4 regions of the Methylovorus glucosotrophus genome follow, and region 2 is predicted to be linked to each of the others. Evidence: predicted binding sites of a transcription regulator. Region 2 holds the regulator's gene; each other region holds the start of a gene.
What was found. The regulator sigma-54, encoded in region 2, starts transcription at its own class of promoters, with help from an activator protein. The targets are predictions, from matches to a motif close to TGGCACNNTTCCTGCT.
Positions count from the first base shown of each region.

Region 1: the regulator sigma-54 is predicted to act here: its motif matches at 1,626-1,641, upstream of FNL37_RS12375 (transglutaminase family protein).
Region 3: the regulator sigma-54 is predicted to act here: its motif matches at 1,666-1,681, upstream of glnL (nitrogen regulation protein NR(II)).
Region 4: the regulator sigma-54 is predicted to act here: its motif matches at 1,897-1,912, upstream of FNL37_RS05465 (glycogen/starch/alpha-glucan phosphorylase).

Region 1 covers NZ_VMSE01000002.1:265,060-268,176, forward strand. Annotated here, with positions in the region: gene FNL37_RS12375 (transglutaminase family protein) at 1-1,490, opposite strand, end outside; gene FNL37_RS12380 (hypothetical protein) at 1,817-2,122, opposite strand; gene FNL37_RS12385 (nitrate reductase) at 2,138-3,117, opposite strand, start outside.
Region 2 covers NZ_VMSE01000002.1:144,750-147,866, reverse strand. Annotated here, with positions in the region: gene lptA (lipopolysaccharide transport periplasmic protein LptA) at 1-241, shown strand, start outside; gene lptB (LPS export ABC transporter ATP-binding protein) at 298-1,020, shown strand; gene FNL37_RS11655 (RNA polymerase factor sigma-54) at 1,045-2,499, shown strand; gene hpf (ribosome hibernation-promoting factor, HPF/YfiA family) at 2,527-2,856, shown strand; gene hprK (HPr(Ser) kinase/phosphatase) at 2,940-3,117, shown strand, end outside.
Region 3 covers NZ_VMSE01000001.1:460,228-463,344, forward strand. Annotated here, with positions in the region: gene ntrC (nitrogen regulation protein NR(I)) at 1-527, opposite strand, end outside; gene glnL (nitrogen regulation protein NR(II)) at 572-1,654, opposite strand; gene FNL37_RS02080 (DUF4124 domain-containing protein) at 1,778-2,269, opposite strand; gene glnA (type I glutamate--ammonia ligase) at 2,384-3,117, opposite strand, start outside.
Region 4 covers NZ_VMSE01000001.1:1,157,109-1,160,225, reverse strand. Annotated here, with positions in the region: gene FNL37_RS05465 (glycogen/starch/alpha-glucan phosphorylase) at 1-1,752, opposite strand, end outside; gene FNL37_RS05460 (ExbD/TolR family protein) at 1,998-2,423, opposite strand; gene FNL37_RS05455 (MotA/TolQ/ExbB proton channel family protein) at 2,420-3,117, opposite strand, start outside.

The DNA.
Region 1 (3,117 bases), 120 kb from region 2:
GCGGCTTTGCCCAGGCCCACTTCCAGCAGTTGCGCCAAGCGTTTGCGTTCTTCGCTGGCAGCAAGGTCGGCCTGCAGGGGGTCAACATTGTCCGGCAGGCGTTGCTCCAGCAAGGCTTGCTGCATGACATCCTCATACGCTTCTATCATGCAGGCCGGGGGCAGACCCAATGTTTCCACCAGGCTGGTGGCAAAAAGCCTTGCCTCGGCTACGTCGTAATTCTCCGGCTGACCATCCCTGGAAAACAGCGAGGCATCGTTCCACATGGGCTGGCCATCCACACGCCAGTACATATTGATGGCCCAGCGCGGCAAAGGCTCGCCCGGGTACCATTTGCCCTGGCCATAATGCAGCAGCCCGCCCTGGCTGAAGCGCTCTTTCAGCCGCAGCGCCAGCTTGCCTGCGAGCTCACGTTTCTTGTCGCCATGTGCCTGGGTGTTCCACTCGGGGCCGTCCATGTCATCGATCGATACAAAGGTGGGCTCGCCGCCCTGTGTCAGCCGCACATCCTGCTTTTGCAGATCACGGTCTACCTGCTGACCTATCTGGTCTATCTTTTCCCAGTCTTCTTCACTATAGGGTTTGGTGACGCGCGGGTCTTCGTGTATGCGCGTGACACTCATTTCATGGTGAAACGTAACTTCTGCGATATCGGTAAAGCCGGTTACCGGCGCGGCCGAGGCGGGCATGGCGGTACACGCCAGCGGAATATGGCCTTCGCCTGCCAGCAAGCCGGAGGTCGGGTCCAGGCCTATCCATCCGGCGCCGGGGATATACACTTCGGTCCATGCATGCAGATCGGTGAAGTCCACCTCGGTGCCACTGGGCCCATCCAGCGCCTTGATGTCGGCGGTGAGCTGAATCAGATAGCCGGAGACAAAACGTGCCGCCAGGCCAAGGTGGCGCAGTATCTGCACCAGCAGCCAGGCGCTGTCGCGGCAGGAGCCACTGCGTTTTTCCAGCGTTTCTTCCGGCGTTTGCACGCCGGGCTCCATGCGCACCAGATAGCCGATATCGCCTTGCAGACGCTGGTTGATGGCCACCAGGAAATTGGCAATGCTGAGTGGTGCCCCCAATAGCTGGCTGCGCGTGTCGTCCAGCCACTTGGCCAGCCTCGGGCCTGCCGGTTCCGCTTTCAGGTAGGGCGCGAGTTCGTATTCCAGTTGTTCGGTATAGGCAAAAGGAAACTGCTCGGCGTATTTTTCCACGAAAAAATCGAAGGGGTTGATGACCGTCATATCGGCCACCAGCGTCACTGTGAAGTCCAGCTGGGTGACTTTTTCCGGGAACACAAAGCGTGAAATGTAATTGCCGTAGGGATCCTGCTGCCAGTTGATGAAGTGCTTTTCCGGGTTTACCGTCAGCGAGTACGACAACACCGGCGTGCGGGCGTGGGCCGCGGGCTTGAGCCGTACTTCATGCGGAGAGAGATTAACCAGGCGATCAAAGGTGTAGCTGGTCTTGTGGTGCAATGCAACGCGTATGGCCATGCGAATCCTTCACAACTGTTCTTAAGTTCACGAGTCTTGAGTCACGAATCTTTGGGTCATGAATCTTTGGGTCACGAACGTTCTTGGACTTATTCAGATGGCAGGCCAACATGACCTGCCACGGCCATGAATACCAGCATGAACCATGCCAGCAAACGACTGCTGAGCCTGTTTTCAGGCTGTGGGGGAATAGCGTGGTACTGCTTCAGCCCAGCGCACACCGGGAGTGAAGGCTAACTTGGCTTTTAGTATGCGCTGGATCGAGGAAATAAACCGTGCTCTTTAAAAAATGAACGCTATTTCAAAGAGCACCTATCAGGAATGGCTTAACGACCCTTGCCGCTCATGGAGCCGCGGTTGTAATCCTTGTCGCCTTGCGGAATGCAACGACCAAAGCCGAGGAAGCCGCCTTGCATATTAGATGGACAGCCCTGGTTTTCCGGGAACTGCTTGGCGATTTCCTTGGCTTCAGCTGCTTTTGCCGTATCCACGAATTCCCAGCGGCCGTTGGGGTGGAGCACGACTTTCTCGCCCTTGTCGGTGGTGCCGGTGATGTCTTGCGCCTCACTGTCGGCGGCATGGGCGAAAGGAGTGAGGGCGGCCAGCAGCAGGCCGATGTAAACGAATTTCATGGATTGTCCTTATGGTTAAGCGGCAGTTCTGCCGTGCAGTTGTACCAGTTTTTTCAGTTCGGGCACGCAGGAACCGCATTGCGTACCGCATTTCAGCTTGTTTTGCAGGGTAATGAAATCAGCGCCCATCTGTATGGTATCAATAATTTCGTTCTCTGCCACATTCAGACAATTGCATACAATCTTGCCGCGACTCCTCTGGCCGGTGGGTGGCGCACTCAATGGCGCCAGCGCCCAGCGCCTGAGCTCATCGCTGAACTGGCCTTCCGTCATGACTTCGCGCAGCCACTCGGCGGCCAGGGTTTCGCCTATCAGCCGCACACCGGCCACTTGCTGGCGACCGGTCGCGACGTCGGGCTCCACCAGAATACGCTTGCTGATACCGCGCCGTGCATCCTGATAATTCAGCATGGGTGCACCTTCTGTCATACCAAGCAGTGCATCCAGCGCATCTATCACCGCGGCATCGGGGGCTGCATGATGGGCGGCTTGCAGCACGACCATGCCGTTGCCGCGCCCATAAAGCCCACAACTCGCATAGTCGAAACCGGGCAGCAGGCGGCGAATCGCCTCCAGCAACTGCATATCGTCACAGTTGCGCATCACGGTCATCTGCCATGGCAGCTCGACTTTCTCCAGCTTGACCGCGGTGTGCTTGAGTTCGGGCTGGCGTGAGATTTTGTCAAACGCCGATGGCATCAGCGCATTGCAGCCCAGCCCGCTCATGAACTGGCTGCCCCAGTGCATGGGAATAAAACTCTGCGCCGGCTGGATCTCATCGGATGGTTGCGCCCGCAATGTCAGGCTGCCACGTTTGTTGCTGACCTTGACCAGGTCGCCGGGCTTGATCTGGCGCCGCTCCATGTCTTGCTGGTTGAGCGAAATCACTGGCTCATCCACATGGTTGAACAGCTGGGCCACGGTGCCGGTGCGGCTCATGCCATGCCACTGGTCGCGCAGGCGTCCGGTGAGTAAATGCAAAGGCTGCCGCGCAT
Region 2 (3,117 bases):
TCAACGTATCGAGTACGATGGACGTATGGACAAGGTACAGCTCTACACCAAGGCCTGGGTTAAAAAAGGCGATGACATCGTGCATGGTGACTACATCATGTATGACGCCAATGCCGAATATGCCGAGGTGATTGGCGGTGGTAGCCAGGCAGCAACGCCTGCCACGCCGACCGGGCGTGTACGTGCCGTTATTCAGCCCAAGAAAAAACCGGCTGGCACCGATGGCGCGACGGCCAATTAACCTGCCATGCTGACAATCCGTCAGTCTGGCGTGCAACACGATATACCTGAGTAAACATGAGCCAATTAATCGTAGAAGGTCTGCGCAAGAAATATAAATCCCGCACGGTGGTGCAGGATATTTCGCTGCAACTCAATAGCGGCGAAGTGGTAGGCTTGCTGGGCCCCAACGGCGCAGGCAAGACCACCAGCTTTTACATGATGGTAGGTCTGGTGGCCCTGGATGATGGGCGCATTCTGCTGGATGGCAAGGATCTGAGCCGTCTGCCCATACACCGTCGTGCGCGCCTGGGCCTCGCCTATCTGCCGCAGGAGCCCTCGATTTTCCGCAAGATGACGGTGGCCGAAAACATCATGGCGATTCTGGAGTTGCAGAAACTGGCGCCAGAACAGATGGAGAACCAGCTGGAATCGCTGCTGCAGGAACTGCATATCACGCATATCCGCAACAGCATGGCGGTCAGCCTGTCCGGCGGTGAACGCCGCCGCGTTGAAATCGCCCGCTGCCTGGCCACCAACCCCAGCTTCATTCTGCTGGATGAGCCATTTGCCGGCATCGACCCCATCGCCGTGCTGGACATTCAGAAGATCATCCGCTTTTTGACCGAACGCAATATCGGCGTGCTGATCACCGACCACAACGTGCGGGAAACATTAGGTATTTGCGACCGCGCCTATATCGTCAATGAAGGACGCGTCTTCGCGGCAGGCAAGCCCAGCGAAATTATTCACAACGATAGCGTAAGAGAAGTGTATCTTGGTAAGGACTTCCGCCTCTAAGCACACATTTGGCGGCCCCCACGTATGAAGCAAAGCTTACAACTCAAATTTTCGCAACACCTGGCGCTGACTCCGCAACTGCAGCAGTCCATCCGTTTGTTGCAGCTATCCACGCAGGAGCTCAATCAGGAGCTGGAAACCCTGCTGCAGGCGAATCCATTGCTGGAACGCGCTGACAAGATCGAAGAACCGCTGGAAATCCCCGACAACTTCATTGCAGCGCCAGTAGCCCCTGAGCCCAGCGTGGCCGCCACACCGGAGGAAGCTCCCCGCCAGGATGAATTTGGTGGCGATGACTATTTTGAATTCGGCAGCAGCAGCGGCAGTAACCGCTGGGAAGACAGCAGCTCCGGCAATGACGATGACAATGATTTCAGCTACCAGGAAGCGGTCAGCCTCAGCCTGCGCGATCATCTGCTAGGTCAGCTCAAGCTGTTGCCACTGTCCGAGCGCGACCAGACCTTGTCCATGCTGCTGGTCGATACCATTACCGACGACGGTTATCTGGAGCAGTCGCTGGAAGAGCTGGCCGACATGCTGCCGCCGGAACTCGAAATCGACATGCTGGAGTTGCAGACGGCGCTCAAGCATATCCAGAACCTGGACCCACCCGGCATAGGCGCGCGCAATCTGGCAGAGTGCCTGTCCTTGCAATTGCGCGCCTTGCCACCAGATACGCCTTATGTGGATCTCGCCATCAAGGTTGCCGAAACGCACTTGCCCCTGCTGGCAGCCCGCGATTACGCAAAACTGAAAAAATTGCTGGCCTGCGACGATGATGTATTGCGCGAAGTGCAACAGCTGGTGCTGCAACTCAATCCCCGCCCAGGTGGTGAATTCAGCAAAATCACGTCTGATCATTACATTCAGCACGAAATCGTGGTGAAGAAAATCAAAGGTGTCTGGCTGGCCCATCTGAACGACGAAGTCGTGCCCAAGCTGCGCATCAACCAGCTGTATGCCGGCATCCTCAAGCGCAATCGCGAAAGCTCGAGCCAATACCTGATGAGCCAGATGCAGGAAGCCAAGTGGATGATCAAGAACATCCAGCAGCGCTTCTCCACCATCCTGCGCGTTTCTCAGGCGATTGTGGATCGCCAGCGCAATTTCTTTGAGCACGGCGAGGTCGCCATGCGCCCCCTGGTGCTGCGCGAGATTGCCGATGAGCTGGGCCTGCACGAATCCACGGTGTCACGCGTCACCACGCGCAAGTACATGCTCACCCCACGCGGTGTTTACGAGCTTAAATATTTCTTTGGCAGCCATGTGGCTACCGAATCCGGGGGCGCTTGTTCCGCCACTGCCATACGCGCCCTGATCAAACAAATGGTCAGCGAAGAGAACCCGAAAAAGCCGCTGTCGGATAACCAGATCACGGATATCCTGGGTAAACAGGGCATCGTGGTTGCTCGTCGCACCATTGCCAAATACCGCGAGTCTTTGCAGATACCCGCGGCCAACCAGCGCAGATCGCTTTGATCTGCGTTTTACCTGAAGGAGTAAATCATGAACCTGCATCTCACCGGACACCATCTCGACGTTACCCCAGCCCTGCGCGAATATGTGCAGAGCAAGCTTGAGCGCGTGAGTAACCACTTCGACCATGTGATTGACGTCAAAGTCACCATGAGCGTAGAGAAGCTGGCGCAGAAAGTGGAAGCCACCATTCATGTGCCGGGTCACGATATCCATGCCGAAAGCAGCGGTGAAAATATGTACGGCGCGATTGACGCGCTGGCTGACAAGCTGGATCGCCAGGTTCTGAAGCACAAGGAAAAAGTAAGCGACCATCACAAGGCCAACGGTGCCCTCAAGCACCAGGCGGCTGCGGAATAAAGGTCTAAACCGGGGACAAGGCAAAGGCGTGTTGTCTTACGTACCGCCAGTTGCCTTGTCCCTGCCGAACATAAGGTAATCATATGGCTACCATCAGTGTTGCACAGCTTTACCGGGATATGCGCCGCAATCTCAAGCTCACCTGGGTTTCCGGGCTGAATGGCGGTGAAAACCTGCTCACCAGTGAAACGGTGACCAAGCCCTCGCTGGCACTGATCGGGCACCTGAATTTTGTACACCCCAACCGCGTGCAGGTGTTGG
Region 3 (3,117 bases), on a different contig from region 2:
GCGCTGGCAACCAGCTCTTTGCCGGTGCCTGATTCGCCATTAATGAGTACGGTGGCATGCGAACGGCTCAAGCGGCCAATCGCGCGAAATACCTCCTGCATGGCCGGGGCCTGGCCAATGATTTCGGGTGTCGCTTCTGGTGTAACGGCTTCCGTGGCCTGACGCATGCTTTCTTCAACGGCGCGCCGGATGATCTCAATCGCCTGATCTACATCAAAAGGCTTGGCCAGATATTCAAAAGCGCCACCCTGAAATGCCGCAACGGCACTTTCGAGATCGGAGTATGCCGTCATGATGATGACAGGAATCTCAGGCAGGCGTTTTTTCACCTCATCAAGGAAGTCGAGGCCAGAACCGTTGGGCATGCGAATGTCGCTGACAATCACTTGTGGTTCTTCCCGGGTAAGCGCATTGAGTGCCTCGGGCACGGAGGCAAAGGTCTTGAAATCCATGTCGGTGCGCGCCAGCGCTTTTTCAAAGACCCAGCGTATCGATTTGTCGTCGTCAATAATCCAGATAGGTTTCATAGCTTGCCTGTGTGTTTAAAATCGTTCATGTGTTCTACGTGAGTTTACTGCTTGGCAATAAAGCCTTTCATGGCGGTCGTTTCGATGGGTAGCAGAATGGTGAAACAGGTTTTGCCTGGTTCGCTCTCGCATTCAATCATGCCGTGATGCTGGGTGATGAATGTCTGTGCCAGCGTCAGCCCGAGGCCGGAGCCACCTTCGCGGCCGGAGACCAGTGGGTAAAAAATGCGGTCGCGGATATCAGGAGGAATCCCAGGGCCGTTGTCGATAATCTGCAGGCGTATCGCCACCCGGTAGCGTTTCTTGGCTAACGTTACCTGCCGTTCGGCGCGGGTGCGTAGTGTGATCTGCCCCGTCCCCTGCATGGCCTGTGCAGCGTTGCGGGCGATATTAAGTACGGCTTGTATCAGTTTCTCACGATCGCCAATCAGCTCGGGCAGGCTGGTATCGTAGTCGCGCTTTACCATAATGGCTTTGGGTGACTCCGCCAGCAACAGGCTGCGCACGCGCTCGAGCACTTCATGGATGTTGGTTGGCTCGTATTTGGGAACCCGGTGCGGCACCAACAAGCGATCCATCAGCGACTGCAGGCGATCCGCTTCTTTGATGATGACTTGGGTGTATTCGCGCAAATTGACCTGTGGCAGTTCATGCTCCAGCAATTGTGCCGCCCCGCGCAGTCCGCCCAGCGGATTACGGATCTCGTGGGCAAGATTGCGTAGCAGCTCAGCGTTCGCTTGCTGCTGGATGAGCATGCGTTCCTCGCGCGCAATGCGCAATTGTTGATCCATCTGCTGGAACTCAAGTACCAGGCAGGCCGGATTCACATCCACCGGGGTCACCGTGCAAGTGACAGCGACAGAACTTTGGCGCATGGTGGTGATGAGAAACTCATGTTCGCGAAATGGACTGCGATTGCTGATCGCATTTTCCACCGCTGAATGCAGGATTTCGCATTCTGGAAATACCTGAAAAATATCCAGCCCGGTAATCTGTTTGGCGCTTAATGCAAACAGGATTTCAGCCCCCGGATTGGCATATATGACCTTGCGGGAATCATCCAGCAGGATGACGGCAGTGGCGAGATGTTCGAGACCAGCGAATGTGGGAGGAATAATATGTACCATGGCAGTGGTTAAGCAAAAGCCAGGCCAGAGCATGGCGTCAAGGCGGTGAAAAAGCGTTGCATAAGATTGACCTTAAGGATGTTGAATCTGCATCTTTAACACGCAACACCATGAAAATTCAGCTTATTTCATGCCATTGAGCTCTTTTTGCAGCAGCTTTACATTGTTTTCGTGCGTGTCGACATCGGCTTTCAGCCGGCGCATTTTTTCTTCAAATTTTGTGACGTTTCTCCAGGTCTTGCCATCGGCAGTGCGATACACCTCTGGGTTCGCGCTGCCTTCGTTATAAGCTTGCCTTGCTTCTTCCAGCGCTTTTTTCTCAGTGGCGAGTTCATCCTGCAAAATCTGCCGGCGGGTATCATCCCGGCGGGTTTGCGTGCTCCTGTCTACCTTGGGAAAGTCCGAAGGCGTAGGCGTTCTTGCCCGCTCTTTTTTGCCTGAGGGCACGGGCAAGGCATTGTCGCCTTTCAGGAAAAGCTGGCAATTCTTGTAGAGGGTCCGCGTTTTGGCGTCCGTGAATGTCGGTTGGCCCGACTCATCAACGCATTTATAGATATCGGCCGCTTGCACCGTCAATCCAGCTAGCAAGCCGCAACACAGCAATAGAAATTTCATGCATTGAGTTTAGATGAGAAGCCACGAGGTGGCAACGCACGCCAGTTAACAGGTGCGCAAGAGTGGCAGGCAATAAAAAAGGCGGGTTGCCCCGCCTTTTTTAACATGCTGTGATTAGCAGCTGTAGTACATGGCGAACTCGATAGGATGCGGTGTCATGCGCATTCTGGTGACTTCTTCCATCTTCAATGCGATGTAGCTGTCGATCCAGTCATCGGAGAACACACCACCACGGGTGAGGAACTCGCGATCCTTGTCCAGATATTCCAGTGCTTGTTCCAGCGAGGAGCAAACGGTTGGGATCGCTGCATCTTCCTCAGGAGGCAGATGGTAGAGATCCTTGGTTGCTGGCTCACCTGGGTGAATCTTGTTCTGTACGCCGTCCAGACCAGCCATCAGCAGGGCGCTGAATGCCAGGTATGGGTTGGCAGTAGGATCAGGGAAGCGAGCTTCAACGCGGCGAGCCTTGTCGGAGTGCACGAAAGGAATACGGATCGAAGCTGAACGGTTCTTGGCAGAGTAGGCCAGCTTAACTGGAGCTTCAAAGCCTGGAACCAGACGCTTGTAGGAGTTGGTGCCTGGATTGGTGATCGCATTCAGCGCGCGAGCGTGCTTGATGATACCGCCGATGTAGTAAAGGGCGAACTCGGACAGGCCAGCGTAGCCGTTGCCTGCGAACAGGTTCTTGCCATCTTTCCATACGGATTGGTGCACGTGCATGCCGGAACCGTTGTCGCCAACGATAGGCTTAGGCATGAAGGTGGCGGTTTTGCCGTAAGCGTGAGCGGTGTTCAGCACCACGTACTTCAGCAATTGGGTCCAGTCGGCACGTTGTACCAGAGTGCTGA
Region 4 (3,117 bases), on a different contig from region 2:
ACTACGGATGCGGTTGTACAGGGTGATGACATGCAGCATGTTAAGCAGCTGACGCTTGTATTCGTGTATGCGCTTGATCTGCACATCGAACAGGCTATTGGGGTTGAGGCTGATGCCCGTGAGCTTGGTAATGCGGGCAGCGAGGCGGATCTTGTTCTGTAGCTTGATCTCGCGGAATGCCTGACGGAAATCGGCATCCTCGGCCAGGGGCACGATGCCCTGCAACTTGCTCAGGTCTTTGTGAAAGCCCTCGCCTATCACCTTGGCAAGCAAGGCGGTGAGCCCTGGATTGCACTGGTTAAGCCAGCGGCGCGGAGTAATGCCATTGGTGATGTTGATGAATTTGCCGGGATAAATCCGGTTGAAATCGGCAAACAAGGTGGTTTTGAGCAGCTCGCTGTGCAGCGCGGCAACGCCATTGACCGTGTGACTGCCGATCACGGCCAGGTGCGCCATGCGCACGCGGCGGCCGTGGGTTTCATCAATGATGGATACGCGGCTCAGCAGATCGGTATCGCCGGGGAAGCGGTGATTCACCATCTGCAAAAATTCATGATTGATCTTGTAAATGATGCCCAGATGGCGCGGCAACAGACGGCCGAAAAGATCAACCGACCAGGTCTCCAGCGCTTCCGGCATCAGCGTGTGGTTGGTGTAGGCAAAAATCTTGACCACCAGCTTCCACGCATGGCTCCACTCCAGCCGGTGTACATCGACCAGCTGATACATCATTTCGGCCACGGCAATCGCCGGATGGGTGTCGTTCAGCTGAATCGCCACTTTTTCCGGCAGCATGTTCCAGTCGTGATGATTGGCAAGGAAACGGCGCAGGATGTCCTGAATCGAGGCGGAGACAAAGAAATACTGCTGTTTGAGGCGGAGCTCCTTGCCTGAGACCGAGGTGTCATTTGGATAAAGCACCTTGGAGATATTCTCGGTGGCATTGCGCTCTTCCACGGCTTTTTCGTAATTGCCATCGTTGAAATGCATGAGGTCAAACTCACGCGTAGCCTTGGCCGACCACAAACGCAGGTTGTTCACGGTTTCCGTACCATAGCCGGGAATCGGCACATCATAGGCCATGGCGACAACAGCCTCGGAATCCACCCAGTGATATTCAATGCCCTGCTCGGTGGGGAACTCCACCACATGCCCGAAGAACCGCACGATATAGGTACTCTCGGGGCGCTGGAATTCCCAGATATTGCCGTAGCGCAGCCAGTTGTCCGGATTTTCGATCTGCTGACCATGGCTGATGGACTGGCGGAACATGCCGTATTCATAGCGAATGCCATAGCCAGTGCCGGGGATATCCATGCTGGCCATGGAATCAAGGAAACAGGCGGCCAGACGCCCCAGGCCGCCATTACCCAGCGCAGCGTCGGTTTCCATCTCCACCACCTGCTCCATATCGCGCCCCAGCGCGTGCAGGCCTTCGCTCACTTCCGGTGCTATGCCCAGATTTAGGGCAGCATTGGACAACATACGCCCAATCAGGAACTCCAGAGAGAGGTAATACACGCGCTTGGGGTCACGCTCCTGATAAGCCTCAGAGGTCTTGACCCAGCGTTCCACCACATGGTCGCGAACGGTATAGGCGGTCGTGGCATACCAGTCACGAGGCGTTGCCGTTGCACTGGTTTTGAATGCCGAAAATATCAGGTGGTTCTGTAAAGCCTGTGCTATCGGGGTTTTTTCAGTAGTAACGGTGGGAGTGAACTCGGAGGGCTGGGACGCATTTGAACTTATCATGGCGGTTAGATTCCTGTCATATATCTGGAGATTCAGTACAGGCTAACGGCCCACCGTGATCTGGAGATGACATTCCCAGGCAGGAAAATCCGCTCAAAATACCAGCAGGCGCGCAGCGCACAGTGACGACTTGTCATCTAGTCTAGCAAAAAACAAGCCCGTTTAATGTGCGAATGTGGACAGCCCAAAAGCAAAACCCCGTCAAGAGACGGGGTTTTGTTAATGCAAGAGACAGCAGACAGAGATTAGTTTGCAGCAGGCTCGCTAACAAACCCCAGCTTTTGCACGCCCGCATTCTTGGCATCTGCCATCACCTTGGCGATGACTTCGTAGCGGGTTTCCTTGTCGGCACGCAGATTGATATCAGGCTGCGGCTCTTTCTTGGAAGCCTGCTCCAGCTTGAGCACCAGCTCGCCTTCTACCAGCGGGGTATCGTTCCAGTAAATCTGCCCGGCGTTATCAATCGAGATGGTGAAGGACTCGGGTTTTTCTGGAAGAGGCTGGCTGCTGGCTTGCGGCAAGTCAATGCGTACAGCGTGGGTCAGCAAAGGCGCGGTGATGATGAAGATCACCAGCAGCACCAGCATCACATCCACCAGCGGCGTGGTATTAATCTCGGCCATCGGGGCAGAATGGCTGCCCGAGCCAAAACCGTTGCCTGAACCTATCATGCTGTCACCTCTTTAAGGTGACTTTGGGGCTTTAGTGCGCTTTCTCCTGGCGTATTGCCATGAGTCAGCGGAGCACCCGTGGTCAGCAGCACATGCAGATCGTTGGCAAAGCTGTCCAGTTGCGCCATCAGCACGCGATTGTTGCGCACCAGCGCGTTGTAAGCCAGCACTGCAGGAATCGCCACGGCCAGACCAAATGCCGTCATGATCAGCGCTTCACCTACCGGGCCTGCCACCTTATCCAGGGTCGCCTGACCGCTCATGCTGATGCTGGCCAGCGCGTGGTAAATACCCCATACGGTACCAAACAGACCAACGAAGGGTGACACGCTGCCGACCGATGCCAGGATGGTCAAGCCGTTTTCCAGCCGCGCACCCTCATCGCTGATAACGCGACGCATGCTGCGTGCGACAAATTCATCCTGATTGCAGGCATCAGCCAAGCGCTTGGAAGCGTGACGCTGATGATGTTCTGCGGCTTCGACTGCCTGATTGGCAAGGCGCGACATCGGAGTGGAGACACCGTTTTCACGGATAGCAACTTCCAGCGAGCTGGCATCCCAGAAACGCTGACTGTAATTGCGCGACGCTGCACGCAGGCGCAGGGACTGGATGCCTTTCACGATAATCAGGTACCAGCTGGCGACGGACATGACCAGAAGACAGAGTGCAACGGTGATGGAAACCACGCCGC